2 linked regions of the Neorhizobium galegae genome follow. Each later gene encodes a partner of the first gene's protein in a complex. Links are inferred from orthologs where the notes say so. Each region holds a gene or a part of one and is shown in the gene's direction. Other genes may lie near its edges.

Region 1 (14,681 bases):
CCTCAGCCTGGCGCGGCTGCTGAACGGCCTCGCCGGCATCGTCCAGCATCCGCGCGCCGCCCGCATCTACCCCGTCCATCTCGGCTGGGTGGCGTTCCTGTTCCTGTTCCTGGCGCATTTCTGGTGGTGGGAATACCGGCTGCATGCCTTGCCGGTGATCGGTTTTGCGGCCTATCTCTTCCTGATCGCCTTCTGCGCGCTGTTCTTCTTCCTCTGCGCCCTGCTCTTCCCGACCTCGATGCAGGATTACGACAGCTACGAAGACTATTTCCTGTCGCGCCGAAAATGGTTCTTCTGTTTCCTCGCCGGCCTGCTCGTCACCGACATCGTCGATACGATCCTCAAGGGCTGGGAATATTTCACCTCGCTCGGCTGGGAATATCCGGTGCGCACCGCGATCTATGTCGTCCTGAGCCTGATCGCCGCGACGACCGCCAACCGGCGCTATCACGCCGGTTTTGTCATCTTCGGGCTGGCCTATCAGCTCTATTGGATTTTTCGCGTCTACGACATCCTGACATAGGCATGCGGACGGGAACGAGGAGCAGATGACGGCGATACCCACACTTGAGACAAAGCGGCTTTCTTTGCGTCCCCAGAGGATGGAAGACTGGCCCGACTATAGCGAGCTGATGTTTTCCCCGCGCTCGGCTTTCATGGGAGGCCCGTTTTCGGTGGATGCTGCCTGGGGCCTGTTCAGCGGCGACATCGGCCAGTGGGCACTGATGGGGCATGGGGCCTTAATGATCGAAGACCGTGTGACCGGCCTCTGCCTCGGGCAGGTCGGCATCAATCACGGTCCATTGTTTCCCGAGCACGAACTCGGCTGGTTCGTTTATCCGAGCGCCGAAGGCAAAGGTTATGCCCGCGAAGCCGCCACCGCCCTACGGGACTGGGCCTTCTCGACACGTCGCCTCGAAACCCTGGTCAGCTACGTCCACCCGGACAATATCCGCTCGTGCAGGCTCGCCGAAAGACTGGGCTGCACTCTGGACGCCACGGCGCCGCGCCGAGATCCGGTCGACCTGATCTTTCGCCACCCTCGCCCATGAACCTGTCACGAAGTCGGCTACCCCCTCAGATAGGCCGAGGACGTATCGAAACTCAGGCCGGGAAAGACCTTGGCGGTAAGAGTGTCAGGCTCGATGCCGAACTGCCTGTAGAGCATGGCAGCGGCGACCTCGCGCACGTCGCCGGTCGGCATCAGGTCGCGGCGGTCGAGCAGCTTGTCTTCGGAAAGGCCCGGCCATTTGCCCAGGACCTTGCCGCCGGGGATCGCTCCGCCGGCGAGCACCGCAAGTCCGCCAGTTCCGTGGTCGGTACCGTTGGTGCCGTTCTCGCGGGCCGTGCGGCCGAATTCGGTCATTGCCAGCACTGCGGTCTTTTTCCAGGCGTCTTCGCCAAGCGCCGCCTTCAGCGTGAGGATCGCGGTCGAAAGATCGCCGACGGCTTTCCTGAACTGCCCCTGCTGGCCCACATGGGTGTCCCAACCGTTGATCGAGAAGCTGGCGATCCGGTAGTCCTCACGCAGCATGCCGCCGGCCAGCCGCGCCATGTCGGCAATGCCCGCGCCACGCTTGCCGTCGGCGTAAAGGGAGTCTGCCGATATATCGGTCTTCTTCGCCTCCTCCATGGCTTTCGCGAAAGCCGGATCGCCGGCATAGAGGCGGTCGAGAAAGGCGATCTCGTCTTCGGCCAGCGCGAAATTGCTCTGGGACGACCAGGAATCCGCCTCGTTCGGACCACTGAGGATCAGTTCCATCGAGGTGTTGATGTCGATCGCCTTGCGGGCGTTCGAGCGTGGGATGACCGCGAGTGTGCGGTTGAGCCAGCCGGTGCGCTCGCCCTTGCCGTTGCCGCCGGTCTCCAGCATGTCCTGGCCATCGAAATGGCTGCGCTGGTCCCGATAGGGCGTCGAGACCGCGTGCACGAAGGAGAGCTCGCCCGCCTGCCACAACGGCATCAGCGCGGAGGCCGCCGGATTGAGCCCGAAGAAACCGTCGAGATCGATGAGGCCGGTATCGGGCCTCAAGCCCAGTTTCGGCCTCAGCGCCGCATAGGCCGGATCGCCGTAGGGCTGGACGAAATCGAGCCCGTCCATGGCGCCGCGCAGGATGATCGTCACGAACCGGTTGTCGCCAGGCATCGCGGCAAAACTGACCGGCGTCAGGATGGAGGCCCCCGCCGCGCAGCAGGCGCCGGCCAGAAACCCGCGGCGAGACAAAGGAAAGCCGTGTTGAAAGCTCATTTCCTATCTCCTGTTGAATTCAGGGGACGCCAGCACCATCGTGATGCCGTGAACCTTGTTGGGCGCCTGGGCGATAATCCTGCTGGTCTCCGGATGGGCAGCATCGGCAAGTGCTGCCTGAAGGAAGACGGAAGGCTCCATCTTCTGCCCGAAGATACGCGCGACCATTCGCGACCACGAAATCCGCTCGCTCAGCTGGCTCGGGGTCAGCCATACGCTCGTTTCGTCCGCGAAACCCGCGGGGCTCGGCGGCTGCCAGATCGGCTGGCCCATGCGCTGCAGGGCGCCGAGCGTCAGAGCATTGGCCCGCCCCGCCTTCTTCTTGGTGTCTTCCCTCGCCGCCATGCCGGTCAGGTCCATGGCCTTCTGGACCGGGCTCTCGTCTTCGTCGCCGTCGTCCATGTCGCGTAGCAGATTGCCGAAATTCCTCTCCGGCAGATCGAGCGCGCGGAAACCGGAGACCACGAATTCGAACGGCTGCTTGATCTTCCGGCCGGGATCCGACCAGGCACGCGGATGTGCGAGCATGGCACGATAAACCTCGGTAAGATCGCCGCGGCTCTTCGTCCAGGCGGCGACCATCGCCGCGACCATCTCCTCGGGCGCGTCGTCGGCGATGAAATGGCGGACGAGCTTGCCGCAGATATGCTGCGCGGTCTTCGGGTTGGCGGCGAGGTCTTCGAGCATCAGCACGTGGTCCTGGCCGTCGCCCTCGTCGTCCCGATAGATCCGGCCGAGCAGATTGACAGGTCCCGCCTCGGCGAACCGCGGCTGATAGACGACCTGCATGGCGCGATTGTCGACGGAAAGTCCCGTCAGGATCAGCGCTGAGGCACGCACGTCTTCCTGGGTATAGCCGCTGCCGGCGCCCAGGGTGTGGAGTTCGAGCAGCTCGCGGCCGAGGTTTTCATTGAGCCCGCGGCCGTTCTTGCGGGCGGCAACGGAGTCAGGCCCGACGCTCTGGTCCTGGTCGAGATAGATCAGCATGGCGGGATGCAGGATCGCGGTGGACAACAGCTTGGTGAAGGAACCACCGAGATTGGGGCGGATCGCCTGCGCTTCGTAGAGCGGCACGATCATCCGCATCGGCAGCGACTTCATCACGCTGGTCGAGAAATGGTCGACCCAGAAACTCGCAAGGCGCTCATAGAAGCCGAGCGGCGAATGGATCGCCTGGGCAAGCCGCGCCATCGCATCCTGCCGGTAGATGCGCCGCGCCTCGCTCTGGGTCGCCTTGCGGACGTCTTCGTTCGGATTGCCGGCCCTGCGGGCTTTCGCCTCGGCGGCGAGGAGCGAAACGACACGGGTTGCCGTGTCTAGCCGGCCAGCTATACCCTCGCGCGGAAAACGGGGCTTTCCGGAAGCCCCTTCCTCGATCTGTCCCAGCAGCGCCTCGACATCACGGGGCGGCTCTTCGCCGGGACGAAGACCATAACCGTACCGGATGGCGGCCAGGGTCGGGGTGGGAAGAGCCATTGAATCACTCCTCGTTGGACCCCCTCAGAGTCCCGAAAAAATGTGGTGGAAACCAACAGGAATTGCGGCCATTTCGTGACATGGACAATTTGTAATTCATGACGGCCCGGGAAGTTCCAGCGACGCGCGAAAAATCGGATTTATTGCAGGATCCGACCCGGCCTCAGAACAACTCGCAGGCATTCGCTCAATATTGAGGCGCAGACGGCCGACGATTACCTATTCATTTAGGATAAATCGGTCGGCTTCAGGAAGATCTCCCGAAAGCAAGACTTTCTTATCGCCGCCGTTCGATAGTGTCGGCGTTGATCAGGAACTCCAGCCCGAGCAGATCGATGGAAGCCGAACTCAGAACAGGTCAAATCGACCCGGCCCTCGCACTGGACGTGAAGCGAGCACAGGCTTCGACCATGCTCGAACGCCTGACCTCGACGCTCGCCACCAATGCCGCGATATCCGCTTCGGCGCTTTTCGTCACCACCATCGACCGTGGCCTGACCTTTTCGGCCGGCCTCTGGTTCACGGCGGTGATCGCAAGCCTGGCCCTGCGCGTCGTCCTGGCCTCGATCCTGACGCGTTGGGAAACCGTAGACCATGCTCCGCAACAGGCACTGGATGTGCTGACCTTCGGAGCGCTCGTCAGCGGCCTCGCCTGGGCGGCTCTTCCGCTGACCGTGCCCGATTTCAATGCGCTCGGCGGAGATAGCGGCCTCTATCTGATCATGTGCGGCATGGCGACCGGCGCAGTCCTCATGGGCGTCGGACACAACCCGGTTTCCCTCGCCTTCGCGATACCGCCCAACATCTCGGTGATGGTGTCGCTTGCCGTCAGCGGCGGCGCCGGCGGCTGGCTCCTCACCATCGACGTCGTGGCGCTGACGATGGTACTGATCCGCAGCAGCCGCACCAGCGAGGCGACCTTCGTCGGCAACGTGCTCGGCAAACTGAAGGCGACGGCGCTTGCCGATTCCCTCTCCAGTGCCAATTCGAACATCCTGCGCGCCAACTACCGGCTGGAAGTACTGGCCAATTGCGATCCGCTGACCGGGCTTGCAAACCGTGCCGCCTTCAATACCGCCCTCGATACGGGGATTTCCGCCGCCCGCACCGCGGAGGAGCAACTCGCCCTGCTCATCCTCGACCTCGACCGTTTCAAGACGGTCAACGATACGCTCGGTCACAGCGCCGGCGACGCACTCCTCGTCGAGGTCAGCGACCGGTTGCGCTCGGCGGTCGACGGCAGGGGCACCATCGCCCGGCTCGGCGGCGACGAGTTCGCGATCATTGTCGGCGGTTCCGATGCGGGGAATCTCGCTCGCGACCTGGCGGCACGCATCCTCGATCGCAGCCGGCAGTCGGTCATGCTCGAGGGCCAGCCGACCGTGGTCGGCACCTCGATCGGACTTGCGTTTTTTCCGCTGCATGCGGATACCGCCGAAGACCTGTTCATCAGCGCCGACATGGCGCTCTACCGGGCCAAGGACGGCGGCCGGCGCCAGTGGCGCGAATTCGAGCCCGCCTTCCGCTCCCAGGCCGACCGCCAGAACCAGATCGAACACGAACTCGCCGACGCGCTGGATGCCGGCGACGTCGAAGCCTGGTTCCAGCCGCAGGTCGACCTCGCCTCCCAGGAGATCACCGGCTTCGAGGCGCTGGTGCGCTGGCACCATCCCTATCTCGGGCCGATCGCGCCGCCGGAAATCGTCGCCGCTGCGCAGGCGGCCAACCTTGCCGACCGGCTGACCGCGACCATCGCCGAAGCCGCCTGCGGCCTGCTGACCCGCCTGCCCTCGCTCGGCCTGCCGCGCGCGACCGTCGCCATCAACGTCTCGCCGCGCGAGTTCGACCTCTATTCGGTCACCGACGTGCTCGACCGCATCACCGCCGCGCACCGCATCGATCCGGCGCTGTTCGAGATCGAGATCACCGAAGAGGCGATCCTCGACACGCTGGTTGCCGGCGAGCAGCTGAAGCGCATCGAGCGGTCCGGCTACAAGCTCGCCGTCGACGATTTTGGCGCCGGCCATTCCTCGCTCGCCTATCTCGTGGCGCTCAAGGTCGACCGGCTGAAGCTCGACCGGCGCTTCATCACCGGCGTGCATCTCAGCCGCCAGAACCAGGAGATCGTCGGCGCCATCGTCGGCCTCGGCCGGGCATTATCGATGGAAGTGGTGGTCGAAGGCGTCGAGAGCGAGGAAGAGGCCAGTGCCCTCAAAGCGCTCGGCTGCCAGTTCGCCCAGGGCTATTTCTTCGGCCGCCCGATGCCGGCCGAACGCATCCCCGGCTGGATCGAATGCCGCCGCGCCGCCACCCAGCGCCAGGTGGCGTAACCCGCCCGCATCTCCCGGCGCGCGCCCCAAAATCCGTTTCCCTTTTGTACTCGTTTTGTGACCTGCCCCTCTTCACTTTCGCGACGAGTCTCTCCATATTCGCGGCATGGCCAGATCACCGAAAAAATCGCCCGCCTCGAACCCGGACAATCACGAGGGTTTCGAGGAAGCCCCCCAATCGTCGTTCGAGGGCGCGCCCCTGCAAGGCAGCGTCTCCGACTGGGTGAAGCAGCTCGAGGCGGAGGCGGAAGCCTCCGGCGTCGAGACGCAGCGCGAGATCGCCTCCAAGGCCGGCAAGCACCGCAAGAGAATAGAGATCGCGGCGCGTGAGGAGGCCATCAAGGCCGCCGCCAAGTCTGCGCCGACCACGGCCAAGAACACCACCGCCTCGAAGACCGCCCGCGGCGTGTCGATCGGCGCCTCCTCGGATCCGAAGACCCGCGCCCGCGCCGGCCTCAACCCGGTCGCCGGCATGGATACGTCGCTGGAGGACGCCGAGAACCTCGCCGCCGGCGCGGTCACCGCCACCGTGGAAGCCTTGTCGGCGCTGATCGAGAGCGGCAACCCGCTGTTCAAGGACGGCAAGCTGTGGACGCCGCACCGCCCCGCCCGGCCGGAAAAGTCCGAGGGCGGCGTCACCATCCGCATGTCGTCCGATTACGAGCCCGCCGGCGACCAGCCGACCGCCATCCGCGACCTGGTGGCGGGCATCAACGACAACGAACGCTCCCAGGTCCTGCTCGGCGTCACCGGCTCGGGCAAAACCTTCACCATGGCCAAGGTGATCGAGGCGACCCAGCGCCCGGCCGTCATCCTCGCCCCCAACAAGACGCTGGCGGCGCAGCTCTATTCCGAGTTCAAGAACTTCTTCCCGGACAACGCGGTCGAATATTTCGTCTCCTATTACGACTATTACCAGCCGGAAGCCTATGTGCCGCGCTCCGACACCTTCATCGAGAAGGAATCGTCGATCAACGAACAGATCGACCGGATGCGCCACTCCGCCACCCGCTCGCTGCTGGAACGCGACGACTGCATCATCGTCGCCTCGGTCTCCTGCATCTACGGTATCGGCTCGGTCGAGACCTATACGGCGATGACCTTCCAGATGTCGGTCGGCGACCGGCTGGATCAACGCCAGTTATTGGCCGACCTCGTCGCCCAGCAGTACAAGCGCCAGGACCTCAATTTCGTGCGCGGCTCGTTTCGCGTGCGCGGCGACACGATCGAGATCTTCCCGGCCCACTTGGAAGATGCCGCCTGGCGGATCAGCATGTTCGGCGACGAGATCGATGCGATCACCGAGTTCGATCCGCTCACCGGCCACAAGGTCGGCGACCTGAAATCGGTAAAAATCTACGCCAACTCGCACTACGTCACCCCGCGCCCGACGCTGAACGGCGCCATCAAGTCGATCAAGGAAGAGCTGAAGCTGCGCCTCGCCGAGCTCGAAAAGGGCGGCCGCCTGCTCGAAGCCCAGCGGCTGGAGCAGCGCACCCGCTACGATATCGAGATGCTGGAGGCGACCGGCTCCTGCGCCGGCATCGAGAACTATTCGCGTTATCTCACCGGCCGCAATCCCGGCGAGCCGCCGCCGACCCTGTTCGAATACATCCCCGACAACGCCCTGCTGTTCATCGACGAAAGCCATGTCTCGGTCAGCCAGATCGGCGGCATGTACCGGGGCGACTTCCGCCGAAAAGCGACGCTCGCCGAATACGGTTTCCGCCTGCCGTCCTGCATGGACAACCGGCCGCTGCGCTTCGAGGAATGGGATGCGATGCGCCCGCTCACCGTGGCCGTCTCGGCTACGCCCGGCAACTGGGAAATGGAACAGTCCGGCGGCGTGTTCGCCGAACAGGTGATCCGCCCGACCGGCCTGATCGACCCGCCGGTGGAAGTCCGTTCCGCCCGTTCCCAGGTCGACGACGTGCTCGGCGAAATCCGCGAGACCGCCGCCAAGGGCTATCGCACGCTGTGTACGGTGCTCACCAAGCGCATGGCCGAAGATTTGACCGAATACCTGCACGAACAGGGCGTGCGCGTCCGCTACATGCACTCGGACATCGACACGCTGGAGCGCATCGAGATCATCCGCGATCTTCGCTTGGGTGCTTTCGACGTGCTGGTCGGCATCAACCTGCTGCGCGAGGGCCTCGACATTCCCGAATGCGCCTTCGTCGCCATCCTCGATGCCGACAAGGAAGGCTTTTTGCGCTCGGAAACGTCCCTTATTCAGACCATTGGACGTGCCGCGAGAAACGTCGACGGCAAGGTCATCCTCTATGCCGACAAGATCACCGGCTCGATGCAGCGCGCCATGGACGAAACCGCCCGCCGCCGCGAAAAGCAGATGGAATACAACACCGCCAACGGCATCACGCCGGAATCGGTGAAGGCCAGGATTTCCGACATCCTCGACTCGGTCTACGAGCGCGACCACGTCCGCGCCGACATTTCCGGCGTCTCCGGCAAGGGTTTTGCGGATGGCGGCCACCTGGTCGGCAACAACCTGCAGGCCCATCTCAACGCGCTCGAAAAATCGATGCGCGACGCTGCCGCCGATCTCGACTTCGAAAAGGCCGCCCGCCTGCGCGACGAGATCAAACGCCTCAAGGCCGCCGAACTCGCCGTCATGGACGACCCGATCGCCAGAGACGAAGCCCGCGCCGTCGAAGGCAGCGGTGGCAAGGCCGGAAACGGCAAGAGTGGCAACGGCAAAGGCGGAGCAAAACCCCGCCGCGAGTCGATCTCCCCACCCGTGGGGGAGATGGCCGGCAGGCCAGAGGGGGGCGATCTTGCTCCCAACGCCAAATCCCTCTTCGCCAAGCCCAACCTCGACGACATGGGCCGCGACATCGCCGACCCCGCCAAGCCATCGCTGTTCCGCAAGAACGACCTCGACGAAATGACCGTCGGCCGTACCGAAAAACCGGTCATGGGCAAGTTGCCGCCGAAGCCTGCAACCTCAACCTCTCCTCCGTCATCCTCGGGCCCGACCCGAGGATCCACCGACGACCCCCGCCCCCTCGTGCGCGGCAAGGTCGGCGCGGGGAGTTATGAGGACGCTGGGGAGCAGAAGCGGAAGAGCCGGACGAAGGGGAAAACCGGGCGGCCGGGGCGGTAGATGCGTGACCGTCTCAGCCGACCGTTTGTCGATATACTGCGCCTGCTTGGAAATGATGACGGGCGATCAACACATACGACGGCAGCACCGGCCTCACCGCCGCATATGGTCGGTATGCCCGTGGCGTCAATGTGCATTTCGCAGGTAAAGGCCCCGGCTAGTAAGGTCCTGTCTGGATGTTCTGGCGTCGGAGATTCATCGCTTGAGCAGGCAGATGCAATTTTTTGTTGAAAAAAGCGGGCCGTGCAATTTTTCTCTTTATTAATGACTAAGTAGATGCTTCCCTTCGTTCATTGGGGGAAGCATGTCTAAATTAAGCCGCAAGAATTCTAACCCACTGATTCTTCGTCCAGATGCCAATATTGGCAACTCGTCAGCGGAAGCAGACGATGAATTCTTGTTTGATTGCTTTTTTGATCATCCCTCCCTGTCGGTACTAAATGACGTATCAAGCGCAAAGTTGTTTGCGTCCGGCAGAACAGGAATCGGAAAGACAGCGCTGCTGAGAATGATAGATCGCAGCAACGAAAACGTTTCCAGCATAGACCTTACAGATCTGGCGCTAAACTATGTAGCAAATTCCGATATAATACAATTCTTAAATGCGTTAGATATTGATTTAGACATATTTTACCAAACACTTTGGAAACATGTACTTTGTCTTGAGTTCATTAGGTTGCGATTCAATGTGGAAAATATAAATACTTCGAATTTTGCCTTTTCGAAAATATTTGAGTTTTTCTCCGGAGACGCGAGAAAGAAAGCAGCTCTCGAATATCTCAGGCAGTGGGAAAGCCGCTTCTGGATCACCATGGATGAGAATATCAAAGAAATTACTCAGAAAATAGAAAACACTGTTGATGCAGAGCTGTCTGCGGAAATTGAGAAATTTAAGGGCCGCGCGGGTTATGCGCGTACCCTTAGCTCGGAAAAAAAGTCGGCACTGGTTCAGCGTGCAAAGAAGATCGTCAATTCCGACATGCTGACAGACCTTGCGAAAGTACTTGACCTTCTTTCCGAGTATGAAGGGAAAGAAAAATACTCTCAAACTTATTATATTCTTATCGATAAACTTGATGAAAAATGGGTCGACGATCGGATAAGATATCAATTAATCCGGGCATTGATTGAATGTTTGCGATCATTTCGCAAGCTTAGACGTCTCAAAGTGGTCGTTGCACTTCGCTCTGATGTACTTGAGCGTGTTATTCAGGAAAGCTCCTATGTTGGCTTCCAGCGGGAGAAATACGATGACTATTTCCTTAGAATCCGCTGGACGAAGGAACAGCTTTGGCAACTCGTTGAAAAACGAATCAATTTCTTATTCAGAAGAAAATACTCATCGGAGAATGTTTTTTTCTACGACATCTTCGAAAAGAAAGTTGGGGCAAAAGATACTTTTGATTACATGATCGAGAGGACATTGCTGCGACCGCGTGACATTATTTCTTTTATAAATATTTGCTTATCCCTTTCCCAAGGGCAGAATAAAGTTTCCCAAAAGACTGTTCGGCAGGCGGAGTCTGAATATTCACGAATCAGAATGCAGGCACTGATGGATGAATGGGAAAGCTCGTACCCCACCATCCGTGTCGCCTTTACCTTAATTTCCGGGCGTGGCGGTAGATTTAAACCCGGGGATATATCCGGCCGCGAGTTCATCGAGGAGTTTGTGCTTGAGATCGACGATAAAATACAATCGGAAACCGATCCAATTGCTAAGCAAGCGAGAGAATATCTCAAAAATGAAAGTCCCGATAAACTCTTAAATACCGCGCGGCTGTTGTTCAGCACTCTATATCGAATAGGGGCGGGCGGACTTAAATTGGCGCCAAATGAGCCCTATATTTATGCTTATAAAGACGTTTCGGTTATTGTGCCTGAGGCGATTACCAACGACACAAAATTCTTAGTACATCCAATGCTTCACCGCGCGTTAAATATCTCGGAGTTCTCGTAAATTCATTACGCTACCTCCCACAACTACCTCCACCCCACTATCCTTCCACCCCTCCCTCGCCTAAACATCTCCCCACATCCAACCGGGAACGACTCATCCATGCGCATGCCGGCCATCGTCTTCGGACTGCTGTTTTCCCTGCTGGCTGTGGCCGGCGCCGAGGCGCGGGTCTACAAGTCGCCGCAGGCGCTGATCAAATCCCTTTATGCCGACACGATCGACCCGGCCGAGGACGATGCGCCCTCGCCCTATTCCGCCTATTTTTCCGATGCGCTCAACGAGAGCCTGACGGCGAATGGCGAGGCGGTGGATTTCGACCCGATCCTTGCCGGACAGGATGGCGTCGCCAGCAATATCCAGCTTTCCCCGCCGATCGTCTTCGACAACACGGCGGAGCTGGAAGTGTCCTTCCGCAACGGCAAGCGCTCGGCGACGCTCTTCTACACGCTGGTGCGCGAAAACGGCGGCTGGAAGGTGGACGACATCGCCGACCAGTCCGGCGACGAGCCCTGGAGCCTTCGCGACCTTTTGGGGCAGTAGGGGGCGTTTTTTTAGGCGGTGGAGGCACCACCTTCCCTCATTCCTGTCCTTGTGACAGGAATCCAGCAGCGCCGCGTCCGCGGCGCGAAGGACTCTCCCGTACACGACGTCTGACAAAGGGTCCTCTCGCCGTGCAGACGCACGGCGGCTGGATCCTCGGGTCGAGCCCGAGGATGACGGAGGAGAGGGTGGCGGATAACGGAGGAGAGGCGTGCGATTGCCAAGGTCGCCCCTCGAGATCCAAGGTCGCAACCTCGACATCCAAGGTCGTCATCCTCGGGATCTAAGGTCGTCATCCTCGGGCTCTAAGGTCGTCATCCTCGGGCTCTGAGGTCGTCATCCTCGGGCTCGACCCGAGGATCCACCCTCCAGGCGCCGACCCATCCGGGCATGATCGACACCTCCCCCTCAGCCCCATCAAGCACTTAGCCTCCCCCGCATCCCCGCCCTTCCAGCCCGTGCCTACAATCCCCCCGTCCCGTCGCGGATACACCGGCAGGCGTGCCGGCGAGGCGGGACCGGCGCGGACGTCAAGGGCAAGACGCAAAACCTTGGCGTTCGGGTTCGCGGAAAATGGTCTCCCTCCGGCGACGTGGGACGGGTGAGAAGCTGTCGGACCGACTTCTCGTTTCGTTTTCCATCATGGAGCGCCGGGCGTGCCTGTGAGGCACACAGGGTGATCGGGGCCGCGCCGTGCGGCGTCCGAGGGTTTTTGAAAAACCCGGATTGTGCGGCGCAGGTGGAAGACGATGCCGGGCGGCAGTCATGGCCTGCGGCATCGTAGTCTGAGAGCGTGCATGACGCCCTCTCTCGGAGGGGCACGCAACCGTTCCCACAACCCCCGTCATCGCAGAGGGACCGAAGTCGCGGATAATAACCGCCGAACGGGGCGCTGAGAGGTGTCACTTATTACTTACCTTACGAGGCAGCTTTCAGCGCCCCGTCCGACACATGCTTCGCCCTCCTCGGGCGGACGAAGCGAAAACCGAGGATCACCAAGGGAGGAGCATGTCCGGTGGATACCGCCCTTCCCGTCTTATGCCGAGACCGGCCGAGGAGCCCATGGCCCAAAAGCGATTGCCCGAAGAACGATCATCCCGCGAGCAGCTCGCGCCGCTCGACGCCCGGATCAGCCGCAACGTCGCCGATAGTCTCGGCATGCCGCAGATGTGCCGGCGCCGCGCGTGCCGACGCACCGGCCATTGCGCGGCCGACGTCTCCGCCGCGGGCGAGCCCGCCTGTATCGGCATCCTGCAGGATTGTCACCGCGAATTGTTTGCCGTCCAGAGGGGGATGGCCGTCCTCTGCGCCGAGCGCTTCTCCGCGTGGCAAGGTCTGCCGGGGGCGGTCGATGATGAACAGGCTTTCGTGCTGCGGCAAGGCGCCTGCGCAGCCGTCTTCGCGCTTTACGACGAGCAAGCGGCCCGCCCCGCGCTTCGCGGATGGCTGCGCCGCATTCGCCTTCCCCCGCCCGCCCCGCCTCCCCGGAGCATCGCGGGAGCCTTCGAGAGGTTCGGTGAGTTCCTGCCGGAGGAGGAAGATGGCGCGCAGTAGATGGAGTGGATAACGGCGGGGGGTGGTACTCGGGGAGATGTTGCAGGGGTTGCGTATGCCGCACCGCCTGCCGGCCCTTCGCTTTGGCTCAGGGCGTTCGAGGCTCAAAACGCTCCACTGGAGCGTTTTGCCGGCCAAAGGCCGTCGCCTCCTGCCGGCCCTTCGCTTTGGCTCGTGGCGTTCGAGGCTCAAAACGCTCCACTGGAGCGTTTTGCCGGCCAAAGGCCGTCGCCTCTCACCCTACAAACGCCCTTTCGATGACGAACTCGCCGGGCTTGTTGTTGGAGCCTTCGACAAGGCCGGCCTTTTCGAGCAGGTCCTTGGTGTCCTTCAGCATCGCGGTCGAGCCGCAGATCATGCCGCGGTCGACAGCCGGGTCGAGCGCCGGCACGCCGAGATCGGTGAACAGCTTGCCCGACACGATCAGGTCGGTGATGCGGCCGCGATACTTAAAATCCTCGCGGGTCACGGTCGGGTAGTGCTTGAGCTTGGTCCCGACGATCTCGTGGAGGAATTCGTGGTTGTTGATCTCGTGCACCAGGTCGAAACCGTATTTCAGCTCGGCGACGTCGCGGCAGGTATGGGTGAGGATGACCTCGTCGAACTTCTCGTAGGTCTCGGGATCGCGGATCAGGCTGGCGAAGGGGGCGATGCCGGTGCCGGTCGAGAACATGTAGAGCCGCTTGGCCGGCGTCAGCGCGTCGAGCACTAGCGTGCCGGTCGGCTTCTTGCGCATCAGCACCGTGTCGCCCGGCTTGATCGCCTGCAGATGCGAGGTCAGCGGGCCGTCCGGCACCTTGATCGAGAAGAACTCCAGCTCCTCGTCCCAGGCCGGGCTGGCGATCGAATAGGCGCGGTAGACCGGCTTGTCGCCGACCATCAGCCCGATCATCGCGAACTCGCCCGAACGGAAGCGGAAACCGGCCGGACGGGTCATGCGGAAACGGAACAGGCGGTCGGTATAATGCTCGACGGCAAGCACCGTCTCGGCATAAACGCCGTCCGGGATCTTGGCCTGGGCCACTGCGAATTCTTCCGTCTTTGCTGGAGCGTTCATGCCTATCGGTCTCTTCGTCTCATCGTTCTTCGCAGAAGCGAAATATACCATATGGTCCCGCATTTGAAGGCATCCGCGTGCCTTTGTCGCAGAGCTTCAAGAAAATATGTGCGGGGAAATCACCTTTGCCCGATCACTGGCCGGGCCTCAGGCGATCACCGTGCGGCGGCGCCAGCTATAGCCCTCGCCCTTTTCGGCGTGGCGGGCCGTCGGCTGGTAGTGTTCGGCGATGCCCGGCAGCCGGCCCTCCTCGAGCCGCTTCAGCGCCGTGGCGTTCTTCACCGAAAAACTGTCGATGCCACAGCGCAGCATCAGCGGCACCTGGTCGATCAGCACGTCGCCGACCGCGCGCAGCTCGTTCCTGTAGCCGAGCCGGTCGCGCAGCAGCG
Region 2 (14,199 bases), 470 kb from region 1 along the record:
TTCGACATCAGCAGCCGGCCGGCGAGCCGGCCGCCCTGCCAGTTGCCCGCACCGTTCTCGATGGTGATACCGCCGCTGCGATGGGTGACCCTGGCTGCAAAATCATCGATATTGCCGAAAACGCCGGCATCGAACCTTCGCGCCTTGACGTCGAGAGCGACATCCGCGCCCGAGAAGATCGGCCGGGCAAAGGGCTTGGAGGAAAACGCCCCGCTCTGTGGATCGCTGACCGGCCCGTAGATCGCCTCCCCGAGCCAGGCAAGATCGAGGCTGTCGACGCTGAGCGAGCCGGTGGCCGGCATGCCCGGCGCCTTGCGGTCGATGGCGATGTCGCCGCTGATCGCATTGCCGTCCGCCGCACCTTTAAGGGCGGCGATTTTCATCGCCTCCGGCGTCATGCTGAAATCCGCGTCGAGCGTGACCGGCATGCCGGTGCCGAACTGCGGCAGGCCGATGCCGTTCATCAGCAGATAAGGTTCCAGATTCGCGCTTCTGAGCGTGACGTGACCGCTCCCCTCGCCAAAGCCCTCACTGCCGACCCGGATATCGCCGTTGATGTCCAGCGAGGTCTTTTCGGTCGTGAACGTCAGCGCAGCCTTTGCGGCAGCATCCGGACCCTGGTGGACGTTGAGCAGCAGTTCACCCGCGCCGTCCCCCTCGAAAGGCAGGGGATCGAGACCGGCCTGCCCCAGGAGAACCATCGGATCGGGATTGTCGAGCGACGCAAGGAGCGTCATGTCGATGCCGGCCGTCAGGTCGAAGAGGCCTGGAAGCTTCAGGGCGGCATTGACCGCGCTGCCGTTGGTCTTGCCCTTGAGGACGACCTCCACGCCGTTCAGGTCGCCGCCGACGGTCAGGCTGGCGCCGAGATCGGTGTTGGCGAACCAGGCGCCGTTTGCAGCAAGCCGGGCCAAAGCCGGATGCGCAGGCAGCCGATCGCGCAGCATGGTCAGGAAAGCCGTCGGATCGGCGGAACGGAAGGTGAGGCTGCCATTGCCCGAATAGGCCAGCAGCGAGCCTTCTATGCGACCTCGTGCCGAAACCGTGGCACCTTCGACATTGCCGATCGTCAGGCGCTCCAGCGATAGCGCGCCGCCGGCCAGGGTGAAGGCTGTGTCGACATTGTTGGCGGCAACCCCGAAGGCGGTGAACCGGTCGGCCTTCAGCGTCGCGGCAACCCGATGGTCGAGCACGTCCTGGCCCGCATCGTCGCCCGTCATCAGCGAGGCGAGCGCCCGCATGGCATCGATATCGATCTCGTTGCCGGCAAGGCTCATCGAAAGATTGGGCGTCTGCCCCTGTGCGGACTGGCGCTCGAGACGGCCCTTGAGCGTCGCCGGACCGACCGCCAGTTCGAGGTTGTCGAACCTCTGCAGGTCCGGCGTCAGGTTGACCTTTGCCGAAAATCCGGCGGAGCGGAGCTGGCGCAGCTCGGGCGCCACCCGGCCCGAAAGCCAGTCGGAAAGTCCGGACGGCTGGCTGGAGGCGACCAGCATGTCGCCGACGAAGGACGTCCGGTCGCGAAGCACGAGGCTGCCCTTGGCCTCCAGCTGCGTGCGGCCCGGCAGGGTGGCCACCACGTTGTCGACCGTCCAGCCACGCCCGGCAGGCCGTATGTCGAGCCTGATATCGCGTATTGTCGTGTCGTTGGCGACGATCGCCGGCAGCCTGAGGCTGGCGCGGCCGGGCACCTGCGGAATGGGGATGGAAGCGGCCAGCCGGATGAAATTGTTGATGCGGCGCTGCGCCGAAGCGGCGGCATCGCGGCCGGTCTTGGCCCGCGCCCCCTCGCCCAGCCGATTGACGTCGATCTGCTGGCCGTCGGCTGTCAGCAGGAATTCAGGCTTGTCGCCGGTATCGAGCGTCGCTTCGCCGGTCACCACGTAAGGGTTGTCGGTCGCCCCGACTTCCAGCCGGTATTGCGGAACGCGAATGCGTTCGTTGGTGACCTCGAACCCTCCCTTGAGGCGCGGCCCGGGCGGCGGCGGCGTCACCGGCTCGGTCTCGTCTTCCTCCTGCAGGAAGTCGAACGTGAAGTTGCCGTTATAGGCCGGCTTGTTGTCGGCGACGGTAAGCTCGCCGTCGAGATTGATCTCGACGGGATGCGCATCCGGCCAGAGCCTGAGGCGCATCGGCACACGCTTGCCCTCGGCATCCGCCGTGCCGCTCGCCAGGTTGAACCGGGTCTCATAGCCATCGAGCGCCGCATTGCCTTCGCCGCGCCAGGGACCGCGCAGCGAACCGGCGGAAAAATCGCCCGCGAGGCCGGTGATCTGCCGCGACTGCCCGGACTGTTCGTCGATCAGGTTGATCTCGCCGCCGGTGATATGCACATCCTCGATGACCACCGTGCGGGCCGGGATCGCGGCACGGCTGCCGCGCATCCAGTCGAGCGAGCCATCCTTCAACAGCCGGATCCGGGCCTTCGGTTCCTCGATGCGCATGTCGAAGATGCGCGCCTCGCCCGAGAGGAAGGGCGCCAACTCCATATCCATCGAAAACCGCGCTACCTGTACCAGCGGTTGGCCATCCGTATCGGCCCCCACCCGTACGTCATGCAGCGTGACTGAGGGAAACGGCAGTATACGTGCATCGACGTTGCCGTGGACGGTAACCTTCTTGCCGAGGATGCGGCTTGCCTGTTCCTCGAAGCTGACGCGCAGGCTCGACCAGTCGACGAAGAAAGGCGCGAGCAGCGCTGTAAACAGCGCCACCACCACCAATCCGCCGAATGCCAACAGGATGCGTCCGAACACGGTATCCGTCTCCCTGATCTTGCCTAAGAGACTAGTTCCATTGGGTTCACAGGCAAGTCAAGCTTGCAGGAGCATCTCATTCGGCAATCCTGAAGATCTTGCCCGGATTGAAGATATTATCCGGATCGAGGCCCTGCTTGATGGTCCGCATCAGGCCAACCGCACCGCCGAGCTCCTCTTCCAGGAACGACATCTTTCCCTGGCCGACGCCGTGTTCGCCGGTGCAGGTGCCGTCCATGGCAAGCGCCCGGTGATTGAGGCGGGCGATGAACGCCTCGACCTTGTCGACCGAGGCCGGGTCCTTGCCGTCGAAAAGCACCAGGACGTGGAAATTGCCGTCGCCCGCATGGCCGACGATCGGCGCCAGCAACCCCTGTTCCGCAATATCGGCCTGGGTCTCGGCGACGCATTCGGCAAGCTGCGAGATCGGCACGCAGACGTCGGTCGACAGGCCGTCGAGCTCCGGCGCCAGCGCCCGGCTTGCCCAATAGGCGTTGTGGCGCGCGTTCCAGAGCTTTGCCCGCTCCTCGGCATTGGCCGTCCACAGGAAGTCGTCGCCGCCGCATTCCGTGGCGATCTCGGCAAACTGCGCCGACTGCAGCGCCACCGTTTCCTCGGTGCCGTGGAATTCCAGGAACAGCGTCGGCTTTTCCGGATAGGAGAGTTTCGAATAGGCATTGCAGGCCCGCATCTGCACGTCGTCCAGCAGCTCGATGCGGGCGACCGGGATGCCCATCTGGATGGTCATGATCACGGCATCGCAGGCGGCTTTCACGCTCGGGAAAGCGCAGACGCCGCCGCCGATCTTTTCCGGAATGCCCTGCAGCTTCAACGTCACCGAGGTGATGACGCCGAGCGTGCCTTCCGAACCGACGAAGAGACGGGTCAGATCGTAGCCGGCCGACGACTTCCGGGCCCGCTGCGCGGTGCGGATCTCCTCGCCGTCGGCGGTGACGACGGTGAGCGACAGGACATTGTCCTTCATCGTTCCGTAGCGCACCGCGTTGGTGCCGGAGGCGCGGGTCGCGGTCATGCCGCCGACCGAGGCGTTGGCGCCGGGATCGATCGGGAAGAACAGGCCGGTGTCGCGAAGCTCGCGGTTCAGTTCCTCCCGGGTGATGCCTGGCTCCACGGTTACGTCGAGATCGGCCGGGCTGACCCGAAGCACCTTGTTCATGCGGCTGAAATCGATCGAGATGCCGCCGGACGGCGCATTCACCTGACCTTCGAGCGAAGAGCCGACGCCGAAGGGCACGACCGGCACGCGATGCTCGGCGCAGGCCTTGACCACGGCTTTGACGTCACCGGCGCTTTCAACGAAGACGACGCCATCCGGCAATTGCGCCGGCAGATAGGTCGTCGTGTGGGCATGCTGCTCGCGAAACGACTGGCCGGTCTGAAAACGCTCTCCGAAGGATTGCTTGAGGATGCCGAGGACCGTCGATATGCCCTCTTCGTTGCGAAGACCCGCCTTCACATCCTTGACCGCCATGACCACTCTCCTCGTGTCTTTTCAAGGGATTGGTTAGGCGAAGGGTCGGGTTTTGTCCAGACGGAACAGCGGTGATCCAACCAGGCAGAGTCCAGCCTTGGCGATCCCCGGTTTCTTTTCGTCATCCTCGGGCGAGCAGAGCGGGACCCGAGGATCGGACGGGGCGCTGAAAGCGGCCTCGTAAGGTAAGTAATAAGTGACACCTCTCAGCGCCCCGTTCGGCGGTTTATGCCCGCGACTTCGGTCCCTCTGCCGTGGCTCTTCCGGACGGTGTTCGTATGACCCAGGGCGCCCCATCCGATTCTGATCGGCAAGGCATCCATGGATCTCCGCCGGTTTCTCCGATGGTATCGGTCGGACTTTGAAAAATCCGGCGACACCATCCGGTCAGCCACCATGTGTGCCGCACAGGCACGTCCGGCGCGCGCTTTCGGGCTTCAAGAGACGAAGGCTCGGTCCGTTTTCCTTCATCTCTCCCCGTTGTCGCCGGAGGGAGACCATTTTCCGCGAACCCCGAATGGCAGGACCTACGTCGTTTCCTGCCACCCGGCGCCGGTCCCGCCTCGCCGGCACGCCTGCCGGTGTATCCGCGACGGGACGAGGGGATTGTAGGCACGGGCCGGGAGGGCGGGGATGAGAGGGGTAGAAAATTAAATTAAATCGTTGAGCCGACAGGCGGGTAAAGCTTGGGACATCCCCGCAACGGCGCTTCCCGACGAACCCGAAATGAGGATGCCGGACGCGAAACCTGAGGCCGAAACTAGCCCGCTATGGCCACGCTCAGCCTCTGCTGTACCTGATCGACATTGCCGCGGACATAGACAGCCGTGGGCTTGCCGCCGGTGCTGGCGAGCGCAAGAGCGACGATGGTGACTTCCTCTTCGAAAGTCGTGACGTAAAGCACCTGCGCGGGATTGATGTATACCGATTGGTTATGAGTATTCTTGAAGCCGATCAGCGCCATACGTCTCTCCTTCTGCTGCGTGGCGGGATATGCCATGCCATGCACAAGGTTGCCGCAAGTTTAACGGGCCCGGGTCATGACCGTTATGATCACAAGAAGTCTCGAAACCGACCACCGCAGCGAGATGTCGACGATGAGCCTCCCGTGTTGGTAAGTCCTTGCGCCCCCGGCAGGGCGAGTTTCCAGGAGCCGAGCGCGAATCGCCGGCAAGGCCTTCGCGCCACGGAGAGTTTTTTTGTCCCGGCGCAAAATAGTTCACCTGCAAGTCACCAATCGATGCGCTAGAACAGGTTCTGCCTTCATCAAGTTTCAGGAGATCAGCGATGGCGACAATTGCAATCATCGGCGCGGGTGCGATGGGCAGCGGGATCGGCCGGCAGTTGGCGGACGGCGGCGCCAAGATCCTGACCTATCTGGACGGCCGCTCGCCCGAGAGCCACGACCGGGCCAGAGCCGCCGGAATGGAGCCCGCCCCGCTTGAAGACATCGTCGGGGCGGAGATCGTTCTGTCGATCGTCCCGCCCGGCCAGGCGATCGGCGTTGCGGAACGTCTGTCCGCTGCGATCGGAGAGCGCCCGACCCCGGTGACATTCATCGATTGCAACGCGATCTCGCCCGACACGATGCGTGAGGTTGCAGCCGTTTTCAGGCCCGGCCAGGCGAATGTGCTGGACGGCTCGATCATCGGCCTGCCGCCGCAGCCGGGAAAAGCCGGACCAAAACTCTATATCAGCGGGGACGAGGCGAACAGAAGCGCCGTTCTCGCCGCGCACGGGCTTCACGTCCGCTGGATCGAAGGGGCCGTCGGCGCAGCCTCGGCGCTGAAGATGTGTTATGCGGGCATCAACAAGGGCGTCACCGGGCTCGGCACCGCCATGCTTCTCGCCGCCATCGGATCGGGTGCCGACCAGAGCCTCAGACGGGAGATGGCCGAAAGCAATCCCGACCTCGACCGGAAACTCTTAAGTGCCATTCCGGACATGTATGCGAAAGCCTATCGCTGGGTGGCGGAGATGGAGGAGATCGCCGCATTCCTCGGCGAAGACGATCCGGCCTCGCTGATCTTCAAGGGAATGGCGGGATTGTTTCAGAAGATGGCCGACGACCGGGCCGGCGGCGGCGCGCTTGCCGGCCAGCTCAACGACCTGCTCGGCCGGTAGGTCGTCAAAAATCTCGACGCTATCTTGTCTGTCCTCGGATCAGGTCCGGGGACAGCGGCTATGGAAGGGACAGGTCTCTTCTCCCCGCCCATTACTCGGCGGCGAGCAGCTGTTCCTCTTTTTCCTTCTCGTTGTCCTGCTTCTCTTGCCCGCGGCGCGAGGCATGCGCCAGTTCCTCATGGAACCGCGCTTCCTCGTGCATATGCGGCTTGGCGAAGCCGGCAATCAGAAGATAGGCGACCGGGGTGATGAACAGCGTCACGATGACCGCAAAGCCGAGGCCGCCGACGATGACCCAGCCGAGCGCGATACGGGCTTCCGCACCCGCGCCCTGGGCCAGCAGCAGCGGTACGCCGCCGATGACGGTGGCGATCATCGTCATCATCACCGGGCGCAGACGAAGCGCGCAAGCGGTTTCGATCGCCTCGCGCACGCTGGTGCCGCGGTCCCGGAGCTGATTGGCGAATTCAACGATCAGGATGCCGTTCTTCGCCATGACGCCGACGAGCAGCACGAGGCCGATCTGGCTGTAGACGTTGAGGCTCGATCCGGTCAGCACCAGTGCGATGGCGGCGCAGGCAAGACCGAGCGGCACGGTCGACATGATGATGATCGACGACAGCACGCTTTCGAACTGCGCCGCCAGCACCAGGAAGATGATCGCGATCGCAAAACCGAAGGTCATCAGCATGGCGTTGGAGTTTTCGCCGAGCGTCTTCGCCTCCGCCATCGGAACCAGGCGGACGCCCGCCGGCAGGAACGGCTGGGCGATCGCGGAGACTTCCCTGACCGCATCGCCGAGCGCCACGCCGTCGCGCAGGTTCGACGAGATGGACACCGAGGCGAGCTGTTCCTCGCGGTTGAGCTGTGGCGCCACCGCGCCTTCCTTCAAGGTCGCGATCGTCGACATCGGCACGATCTTGCCGTCGCCGGTCTTGAGGAAGATGTTCTCGAGATCGGTCGGATCGTCGATCGGACGGGTGGTCGAGGTCAGCTTGACCGGCAGCGCGTCGCCGTTGACGAAGACGTCGACGACCGAACGGCCCTCGAGCAGCGACTGCATGGCGGTCGACAGGCCGGTAATGTCGATGCCGAGGTCGGAGGCCCGCTCGCGGTCGATCGCCACCGAAAGCTGCGCCTGGGTCGGCTCGTTGGTGAGACGCGGCGTATCGAAGAACCGGGCGCCCTCGCTTTCCATATGCGACACGAGCTTCAGGGCCGTCGAGGTCAGCACGTCGTAGTCGTTGCCGACCAGGGCCATCTGCAGGCCGTTGCCGGCGCCGCGGATCTTCAGGCTGTTCGCCTGCATGGTGAAGCCGCGCAGGGCCGGAACCCTCAGCGCCGCGGCGTTGACGTCGGCGGCGATCTGGTCCTGCGTGCGGCTGCGCTCGCCCCAGGGCGCCAGCGTCAGAACCATGAAGCCGCTATTGGTGTTGCTGCCGAAACCCGAGATCGAGAAGACGTTGGTGATCTCGCCGGAATCTCGCAGCGACTTCAGGTTCTCTTCGACACGCTGCATCTGATCGCGGGTATAATCGAGGCTGACGCCCTGCGGCGTCGTCAGGCGCAGCATGATCGTGGCGCGGTCTTCGCGCGGCGTCAGCTCGCTCTTGACCAGGCCGAAGACATTGTAGGCGGCAATCGAGAAGACCACCGACACGACGATGACGACCAGCGGCGCATTGAGGCAGAACCTCAGCGACGACGCATAGACCCTGGCGAACCCGTTGCCGAAGGCGCCGAGGAGACCGTGGTCCTCCTTCATCGGTTTGGTCAGCATGCGCGACGCGAGCATCGGGCAGAGCGTCAGGGCGGTGACCGACGACAGGGCCACCGAGAAGGCGAGCACGAAGCCGAATTCCTTGAACAGGCCGCCGATCTGGCCCGGCAGGAAGGACAGCGGAATGAAGACGGCGGCAAGCGTCGCCGTGGTCGCGATGACGGCGAAGAACACTTCCTGGGTGCCGAGCACGGCGGCGGCGCGCGGCCCCATGCCTTCCGCTCGTCGCCGGACGATGTTTTCGAGCACGACGATCGCGTCGTCGACCACGAGGCCGGTCGCCAGGACGATGGCGAGCAGGGTCAGGATGTTGATCGAGAAGCCGACGAGGTAGATCGCCACCAGCGTGCCGATCAGCGCCACCGGCATGGTGATCGCCGGGATCAGCGTGGCGCGCCAGTCGCGCAGGAAGAGATAGATGACCACGACGACGACAGCGGCCGAGAGCATCAACGCGATCTCGACCTCGTGCAGCGCGCCCTGGATGAAGATCGCGTCGTCGCCGGTGATGGCGATGCGGGTGCCTTCCGGCAGGGCCTTCTGCATCTCCGCGACGGCCGCCTTGACGCCTTCGGAAATGTTGAGCGTGTTCGACTGCGCCTGGCGGATGATGCCGAGGCCGACGCCCTGCACGCCGTTGGCGCGCAGCACGGTGGTGCCGTCATCCGGACCGAGTGCCACGGTCGCCACGTCGCGGACGCGGACATTCGGGCCGATCAGGACGTTTTCGAAATCCTGGGGCGTGGTGAGGTTGGCGGTGGCGCGGACGACGATATCCTGGGTCGTGCTCTTCAGCGAGCCGGCCGGAACGTCGAGCGCCGCGCTCGACAGCGCCTTGGAGACGTCGGCGACGGTCAGGCCGCGGCCGGCCAGGGCGGCCTGGTTCACATCGACGCGAAAAACCTTGTCCTGGTCGCCATAGAGCTCGACGTCGGCCACGCCTTCGACGGCGGCGAGCCGGTCGACGACCTCGTTGTTGACGAGCTGGGTGAGGTCTTCCATCGACATGTTCGACGATGTGACCGCAAGGCGCATGATGGCGTCGGAATCGGCATCCGCCTTGACGATGCGCGGCTCGTCGGCATCGTCCGGCAGCTGGTTGACGACACGGCCGACCGCATCGCGCACGTCGTTTGCGGCCTCCGACAGATCGACGCTGTCGGAAAACTCCATCGTCACGCGGCTGGAGCCGAACTGCGACTGCGACGACAGAGCCTTGAGGCCGGAGACGCGCGCGACGGCGCCTTCGATGACCTGGGTGACCTCCTGGTCCATCGTCTGCGGCGAGGCGCCGTCGTAATTGGTACGCACCGTGATGACGGGCTGGTCGACGTCGGGAAGTTCTCGCACCTCGACGCCGGCGAGGGCCGCAAGGCCCGCAACGACCAGCAGCGTGTTCAGAACCGCGGCAAGGATCGGCCGGCGGACGAAGAGGGCGGTAAAGCTCTGCGCGGATTTCTCCGCCTCGGCCTTCCCTTCGTCGTCATGGCCAACGCCTGGGAGTTCGATCTTCATTGGCGCGCCACCTCAGCCGTTTCCGGCGCGCCCAAGATCCGGACCGCCGCCCCTTCCCTCACACGCTGCAGACCTTCGGTCACGATCCTGTCGCCCTCTTTGAGCTCGGCGCCCACGAGGACTGCATCGGGATTGCGCTGGACGACGCGCACCCGGGTCTTGACGGACTTGTTTTCCCTGACCTGCCAGACATACGAACCTTCGCCGTCCCACTGGATGGCCAGCGGATCGACCGCCGGATATCTTTCGCCGGCAAAGCGCATGCCGACGTTGAAGGCCATGCCGGCGCGCAGCACGTCGCCAGGATTTTCAACCCGTGCACGGATGCGCATCGTGCGGCTTGCCGGATCGACGCGGTTGTCGATCGCCTCGACCTTGCCGGAAAAGACCTGGCCCGGACGGGCAATCGAACTCGCCTCGACCGCCTGGCCCGGCTGGATCGCAACCGCGAAACGCTCCGGCGCCCAGAAGTCGACCAGAATTGCCGAGCGGTCGTCGATCGTCACGACATTGGTCTGGGTGGTGACGTTGTCGCCGATATTGACCGCGACGATGCCGGCAATTCCGTCGATCGGGGCGACGATATCGCGGCGCCTGAGATTGAGTTCGGCGGTGGAGAGTGCGAGCTTTGCGGCCTGTTCGGCAATCTGCGCATCGAAAACGTCGAGGCGCGAGAACGACTGCAGGTTCTTGTAGGAGGCGGATTTTTCCTGGGCGCTGGCCAGCGCCACCCGCGCCTTGTCGCGCTCGATCGTCTGCTCTTCGTCATCGAGGCGGGCGAGAACCTGGCCCTTGGTGACCTTCTGGCCCGACGTCACCATGATCTCGTTGACGGTACCGGAAGCCTGCGGCATGACGACGACCGACTGGATGGCCTCGCCGCTGCCGATTGCCGAGAGGCGGTCGTTGACGGTGCCGATCACGACCGGCTGGGCGACGATGAGCGTCGCCCGGTTGCCGCCTTGGCCGCCACCCTGGCCGCCTGCCCCGCGCTGCCCATTCTGCGCGGCTCCCTGTGCTCCGCCCTCGCCCTGCGGACGCGCCGCAGCATTGCCGTTGGCACCACCCGCTGGAGCAGGTGCTGGCTGGGCTGCGGTTCTCGGAATGACGGCGGCGATCACTTCACCGGGAACGCCCATCTTGGTCAGGGTTCCGCCGGCGCTCGGCACCAGGTAGACCCACAGGCCGAGCGCTCCGGCCAGGACTACGATACAGAGCAGAAGCTGTTTCCAAATCCGCATTCAATTCTCCAATGGCGGCACCAGGAGGCCATATTGCCCGGGAGTATCCTTTTTTGCGGGTGCTCACGCAATGGGTGTTCGGCAACCTTACAAAAATGTAACCTCACGAAATTTCACGCATATGTTAGATCGGAGGCATACATATACTCCTAAAATCGCCTCTTTCGCAGTGGGCAACCGGCGGCCTCTTCACAATTTGGCCTTGCCTTGTGTGAACAGTCGGAATGAAAGCAGAACATTTTCTGGTCTTTCAGGTCCGAATCACTACATTGGCCGCATGACGAATAGTTTCGACGACATTCCGTTCTTCGACGAAGAACCGCAGCAGGCGCAGCGCAAGGCCCCCGCCCTGGCGCAGCCGGCCGGAAACGGCGGCCTCGGCATCGCCGCGCGCGCCATGGCGGCCCGCGACCAGCACCGGGCGCCCGACTACCTCGCAGGCCTCAACCCGGAACAGCGCGAAGCGGTCGAGACGCTCGACGGCCCTGTCCTCGTGCTCGCGGGCGCGGGCACGGGCAAGACGCGGGTGCTGACCACCCGCATCGCCCACATCCTCGCAACCGGCCGGGCCTTCCCTTCGCAGATCCTTGCCGTCACCTTCACCAACAAGGCGGCGCGCGAGATGAAGGAACGCGTCGGCGTTCTGGTCGGCGGCGCGGTCGAGGGCATGCCGTGGATGGGCACCTTCCACTCGATCGGCGTAAAACTGCTGCGCCGCCATGCGGAACTTGCGGGCCTTCGCTCCGACTTCACCATCCTCGACACCGACGACGTGGTGCGGCTGATCAAGCAGCTGATCCAGGCCGAAGGGCTCGACGACAAGCGCTGGCCGGCAAAACAGTTCGCCGGAATGATCGACACCTGGAAGAACAAGGGCCTGACCCCGCCCGACATCGCCGAGGGCGACGCCCGCGCGTTTGCCAATGGCAAGGGCCGCGAACTCTACGCCGCCTACCAGGCGCGGCTGCGCACCCTGAACGCCTGCGATTTCGGCGATCTTCTGCTGCACCCGATCGCGATCTTCCGCAAGAACCCCGACCTCTTGAAGGAATATCACGGAAAATTCCGCTATATCCTGGTCGACGAGTATCAGGACACCAACACCGCCCAATATATGTGGCTGCGGCTGCTCGCCCAGCGGCCGAAGGACATTCCCCAGAACGTCTGCTGCGTCGGCGACGACGACCAGTCGATCTACGGCTGGCGCGGCGCCGAAGTCGACAACATCCTGCGTTTCGAAAAGGATTTTCCGGGCGCCAAGGTGATCAAGCTCGAGCGCAACTACCGCTCCACCGAACACATCCTCGGCGCCGCCGGCCACCTGATCGCCCATAACGAGGGCCGGCTTGGCAAGACGCTGTTCACCGACCGCTCCGATCCCGACGACGAAAAGGTGGTGGTGCATGCCGCCTGGGATTCGGAAGAGGAAGCGCGCGCCGTCGGCGAGGAGATCGAGAACCTCCAGCGGGGCAAACACAAGCTCAACGACATGGCGATCCTCGTGCGCGCCTCCTTCCAGATGCGCGAGTTCGAAGACCGGTTCGTGACATTGGGCCTCAACTATCGCGTCATCGGCGGCCCGCGCTTCTACGAGCGGCTCGAGATCCGCGATGCCATGGCCTATTTCCGCATGGTCTGCCAGCCCTCCGACGACCTCGCCTTCGAGCGGATCATCAACACCCCGAAGCGCGGCCTCGGCGACACGACCGTGCGCTACCTGCACGACTATGCCCGCGCCCGCGACATCCCGATGCTGCAGGCCGCCGCCGACCTCATCGAGACGGACGAGATGAAGCCGAAGGCGCGCAAGGCGCTGTTCGACGTGGTGACCGACTTCCGCCGCTGGCAGGGCCTGCTCGAAAACATGGCTCACACCACGCTTGCCGAGCAGATCCTCGATGAGAGCGGCTATACCGCCATGTGGCAGAACGACAAATCGGCGGAAGCGCCGGGACGGCTGGAAAACCTCAAGGAACTGGTCCGTTCCATGGAAGCCTTCGAGAGCATGCGCGGCTTCCTCGAACACGTCTCGCTCGTCATGGATGCCGAGAACAACGAAAACCTCGATGCCGTCTCGATCATGACGCTGCATTCGGCCAAGGGCCTGGAATTCGACACCGTCTTCCTGCCCGGCTGGGAGGAAGGCCTGTTTCCGCACCAGCGGGCGCTCGACGAGGGCGGCCGCTCGGGCCTGGAGGAAGAACGCCGCCTCGCCTATGTCGGCCTGACGCGTGCAAAACACCGCTGCCATATCTGGTTCGTCTCGAACCGCCGCATTCACGGCCTCTGGCAATCGACCATGCCGTCGCGCTTCCTCGACGAACTGCCGGCAGCCCATGTGGACGTCGCGGCCTCAGACAGCAATTACGGCGGTTATGGCGGGCGCGGCGGTTACGGCCAGTCGCGTTTCGACAAGGCCGAGCCCTTCGCCAACAATTATTCCACACCCGGCTGGAAACGCGCCCAGGCCAACAAGACCGACGCCACCCGCGACAACTGGGGCACCCGCTCCGGCCACGCCGTGGAACGCATCGGCTACGGCGAAAGCGGCCCGCGCACCCGGACGATAGATGGTGAACTGGTGGCCAAATCCGTCGCCAACACGCCATCGCAGTTCTCGGTCGGCGACCGGGTGTTCCACGTCAAGTTCGGTAACGGCAATATTTCGGCGATCGAGGGCAACAAGCTGACGATCGAGTTCGATCGGGCCGGGCAGAAGCGGGTGCTTGAGGGGTTTGTGGAGCGGATTTAGATTGCCTTACAATAATTTAAAGAATTAATATACTCGCATGGGTAGTGATTTGCGGGGGATTCGGTGGCGTTAGAATTTACTCTGTCATTTGAAGGAGCATCTGCGGACAATAACTTGCTCGACTTTTACGACGCCGCAGCCGCCTTCTCCGCATTTCAACGAACGCTTGCACTTACCGCTCATCTTGTAATCAATGGCGAGATAATAACTCAAGCTCCTTCATTAAAGGGAGCCCAGATACTCTCTTATCCTGTTGAGCAAGGAAGCTGGAAAGCAGTCGCTGTTGTTGCGGGAACGCTTTTACTATCCGGAGGCGTGGCATCTAGAGATTCTGTACTCGGCCATATTTTTACTTCTACGTATGACTATGTATTAAATGAAGCACTCGGTTTTCATGTTGATTTCGATAAAACACTTGGCGAGCAATTAGAGGAATATCGCCGACAAACAGATGTGGTTCCTAAAAGTCTCGACGAAGGGAAGTTACAAGCTTTAATCGAAAAAAACGAAAATTCACTAAAAGATCTGCATAGACCAAT

Evidence for each region.
Region 2: the proteins of uvrB (region 1) and LZK81_RS12340 are in contact, whole or in part, in a crystal structure (PDB 7EGT), measured with the Thermus thermophilus proteins. The link is inferred for Neorhizobium galegae from one-to-one orthologs. Residues at the interface, in WP_096411307.1 of Thermus thermophilus: Glu23, Leu25, Arg26, Asp27, Gly28, Glu29, Arg30, Phe31, Arg55, Glu326, Asp327, Phe328, Glu379, Ser382, Gln383, His398, Gly400, Arg401; in WP_096412145.1 of Thermus thermophilus: His654, Arg656, Phe657, Gln666, Asp668, Glu669, Lys680, Arg681, Leu682, Ser683, Lys685, Tyr686, Ala687.

The regions. Positions count from the first base shown.
Region 1 is NZ_CP090095.1:1,987,234-2,001,914, reverse strand. Bases 5,799-9,381 are described here. They hold uvrB (excinuclease ABC subunit UvrB), read left to right. Parts: upstream 5,799-6,160; coding sequence 6,161-9,181; downstream 9,182-9,381. Other genes in these bases: LZK81_RS10005 (putative bifunctional diguanylate cyclase/phosphodiesterase), read left to right, coding at 5,799-6,054. Outside these bases: LZK81_RS10025 (hypothetical protein), read left to right, coding at 1-523; LZK81_RS10020 (GNAT family N-acetyltransferase), read left to right, coding at 549-1,052; LZK81_RS10015 (DUF1501 domain-containing protein), read right to left, coding at 1,070-2,248; LZK81_RS10010 (DUF1800 domain-containing protein), read right to left, coding at 2,252-3,724; more of LZK81_RS10005, read left to right, coding at 4,060-5,798; LZK81_RS09995 (P-loop ATPase, Sll1717 family), read left to right, coding at 9,486-11,141; LZK81_RS09990 (YbjP/YqhG family protein), read left to right, coding at 11,241-11,681; LZK81_RS09985 (hypothetical protein), read left to right, coding at 12,744-13,235; LZK81_RS09980 (ferredoxin--NADP reductase), read right to left, coding at 13,471-14,292; LZK81_RS09975 (DUF934 domain-containing protein), read right to left, coding at 14,440-14,681. UniProt on the Escherichia coli protein: The UvrABC repair system catalyzes the recognition and processing of DNA lesions. A damage recognition complex composed of 2 UvrA and 2 UvrB subunits scans DNA for abnormalities.
Region 2 is NZ_CP090095.1:2,453,720-2,467,918, forward strand. The notes cover bases 10,822-13,922. They hold LZK81_RS12340 (ATP-dependent helicase), read left to right. Parts: upstream 10,822-11,185; coding sequence 11,186-13,660; downstream 13,661-13,922. Other genes in these bases: LZK81_RS12335 (efflux RND transporter periplasmic adaptor subunit), read right to left, coding at 10,822-10,908; LZK81_RS12345 (hypothetical protein), read left to right, coding at 13,724-13,922. Also shown: LZK81_RS12310 (AsmA family protein), read right to left, coding at 1-2,756; LZK81_RS12315 (FAD-binding oxidoreductase), read right to left, coding at 2,833-4,248; LZK81_RS12320 (hypothetical protein), read right to left, coding at 5,009-5,212; LZK81_RS12325 (NAD(P)-dependent oxidoreductase), read left to right, coding at 5,536-6,372; LZK81_RS12330 (efflux RND transporter permease subunit), read right to left, coding at 6,464-9,667; more of LZK81_RS12335, read right to left, coding at 9,664-10,821; more of LZK81_RS12345, read left to right, coding at 13,923-14,199. UniProt on the Escherichia coli protein: A helicase with DNA-dependent ATPase activity. Unwinds DNA duplexes with 3'-5' polarity. Translocates on single-stranded DNA with 3'-5' polarity. Initiates unwinding more efficiently from a nicked substrate than double-stranded DNA.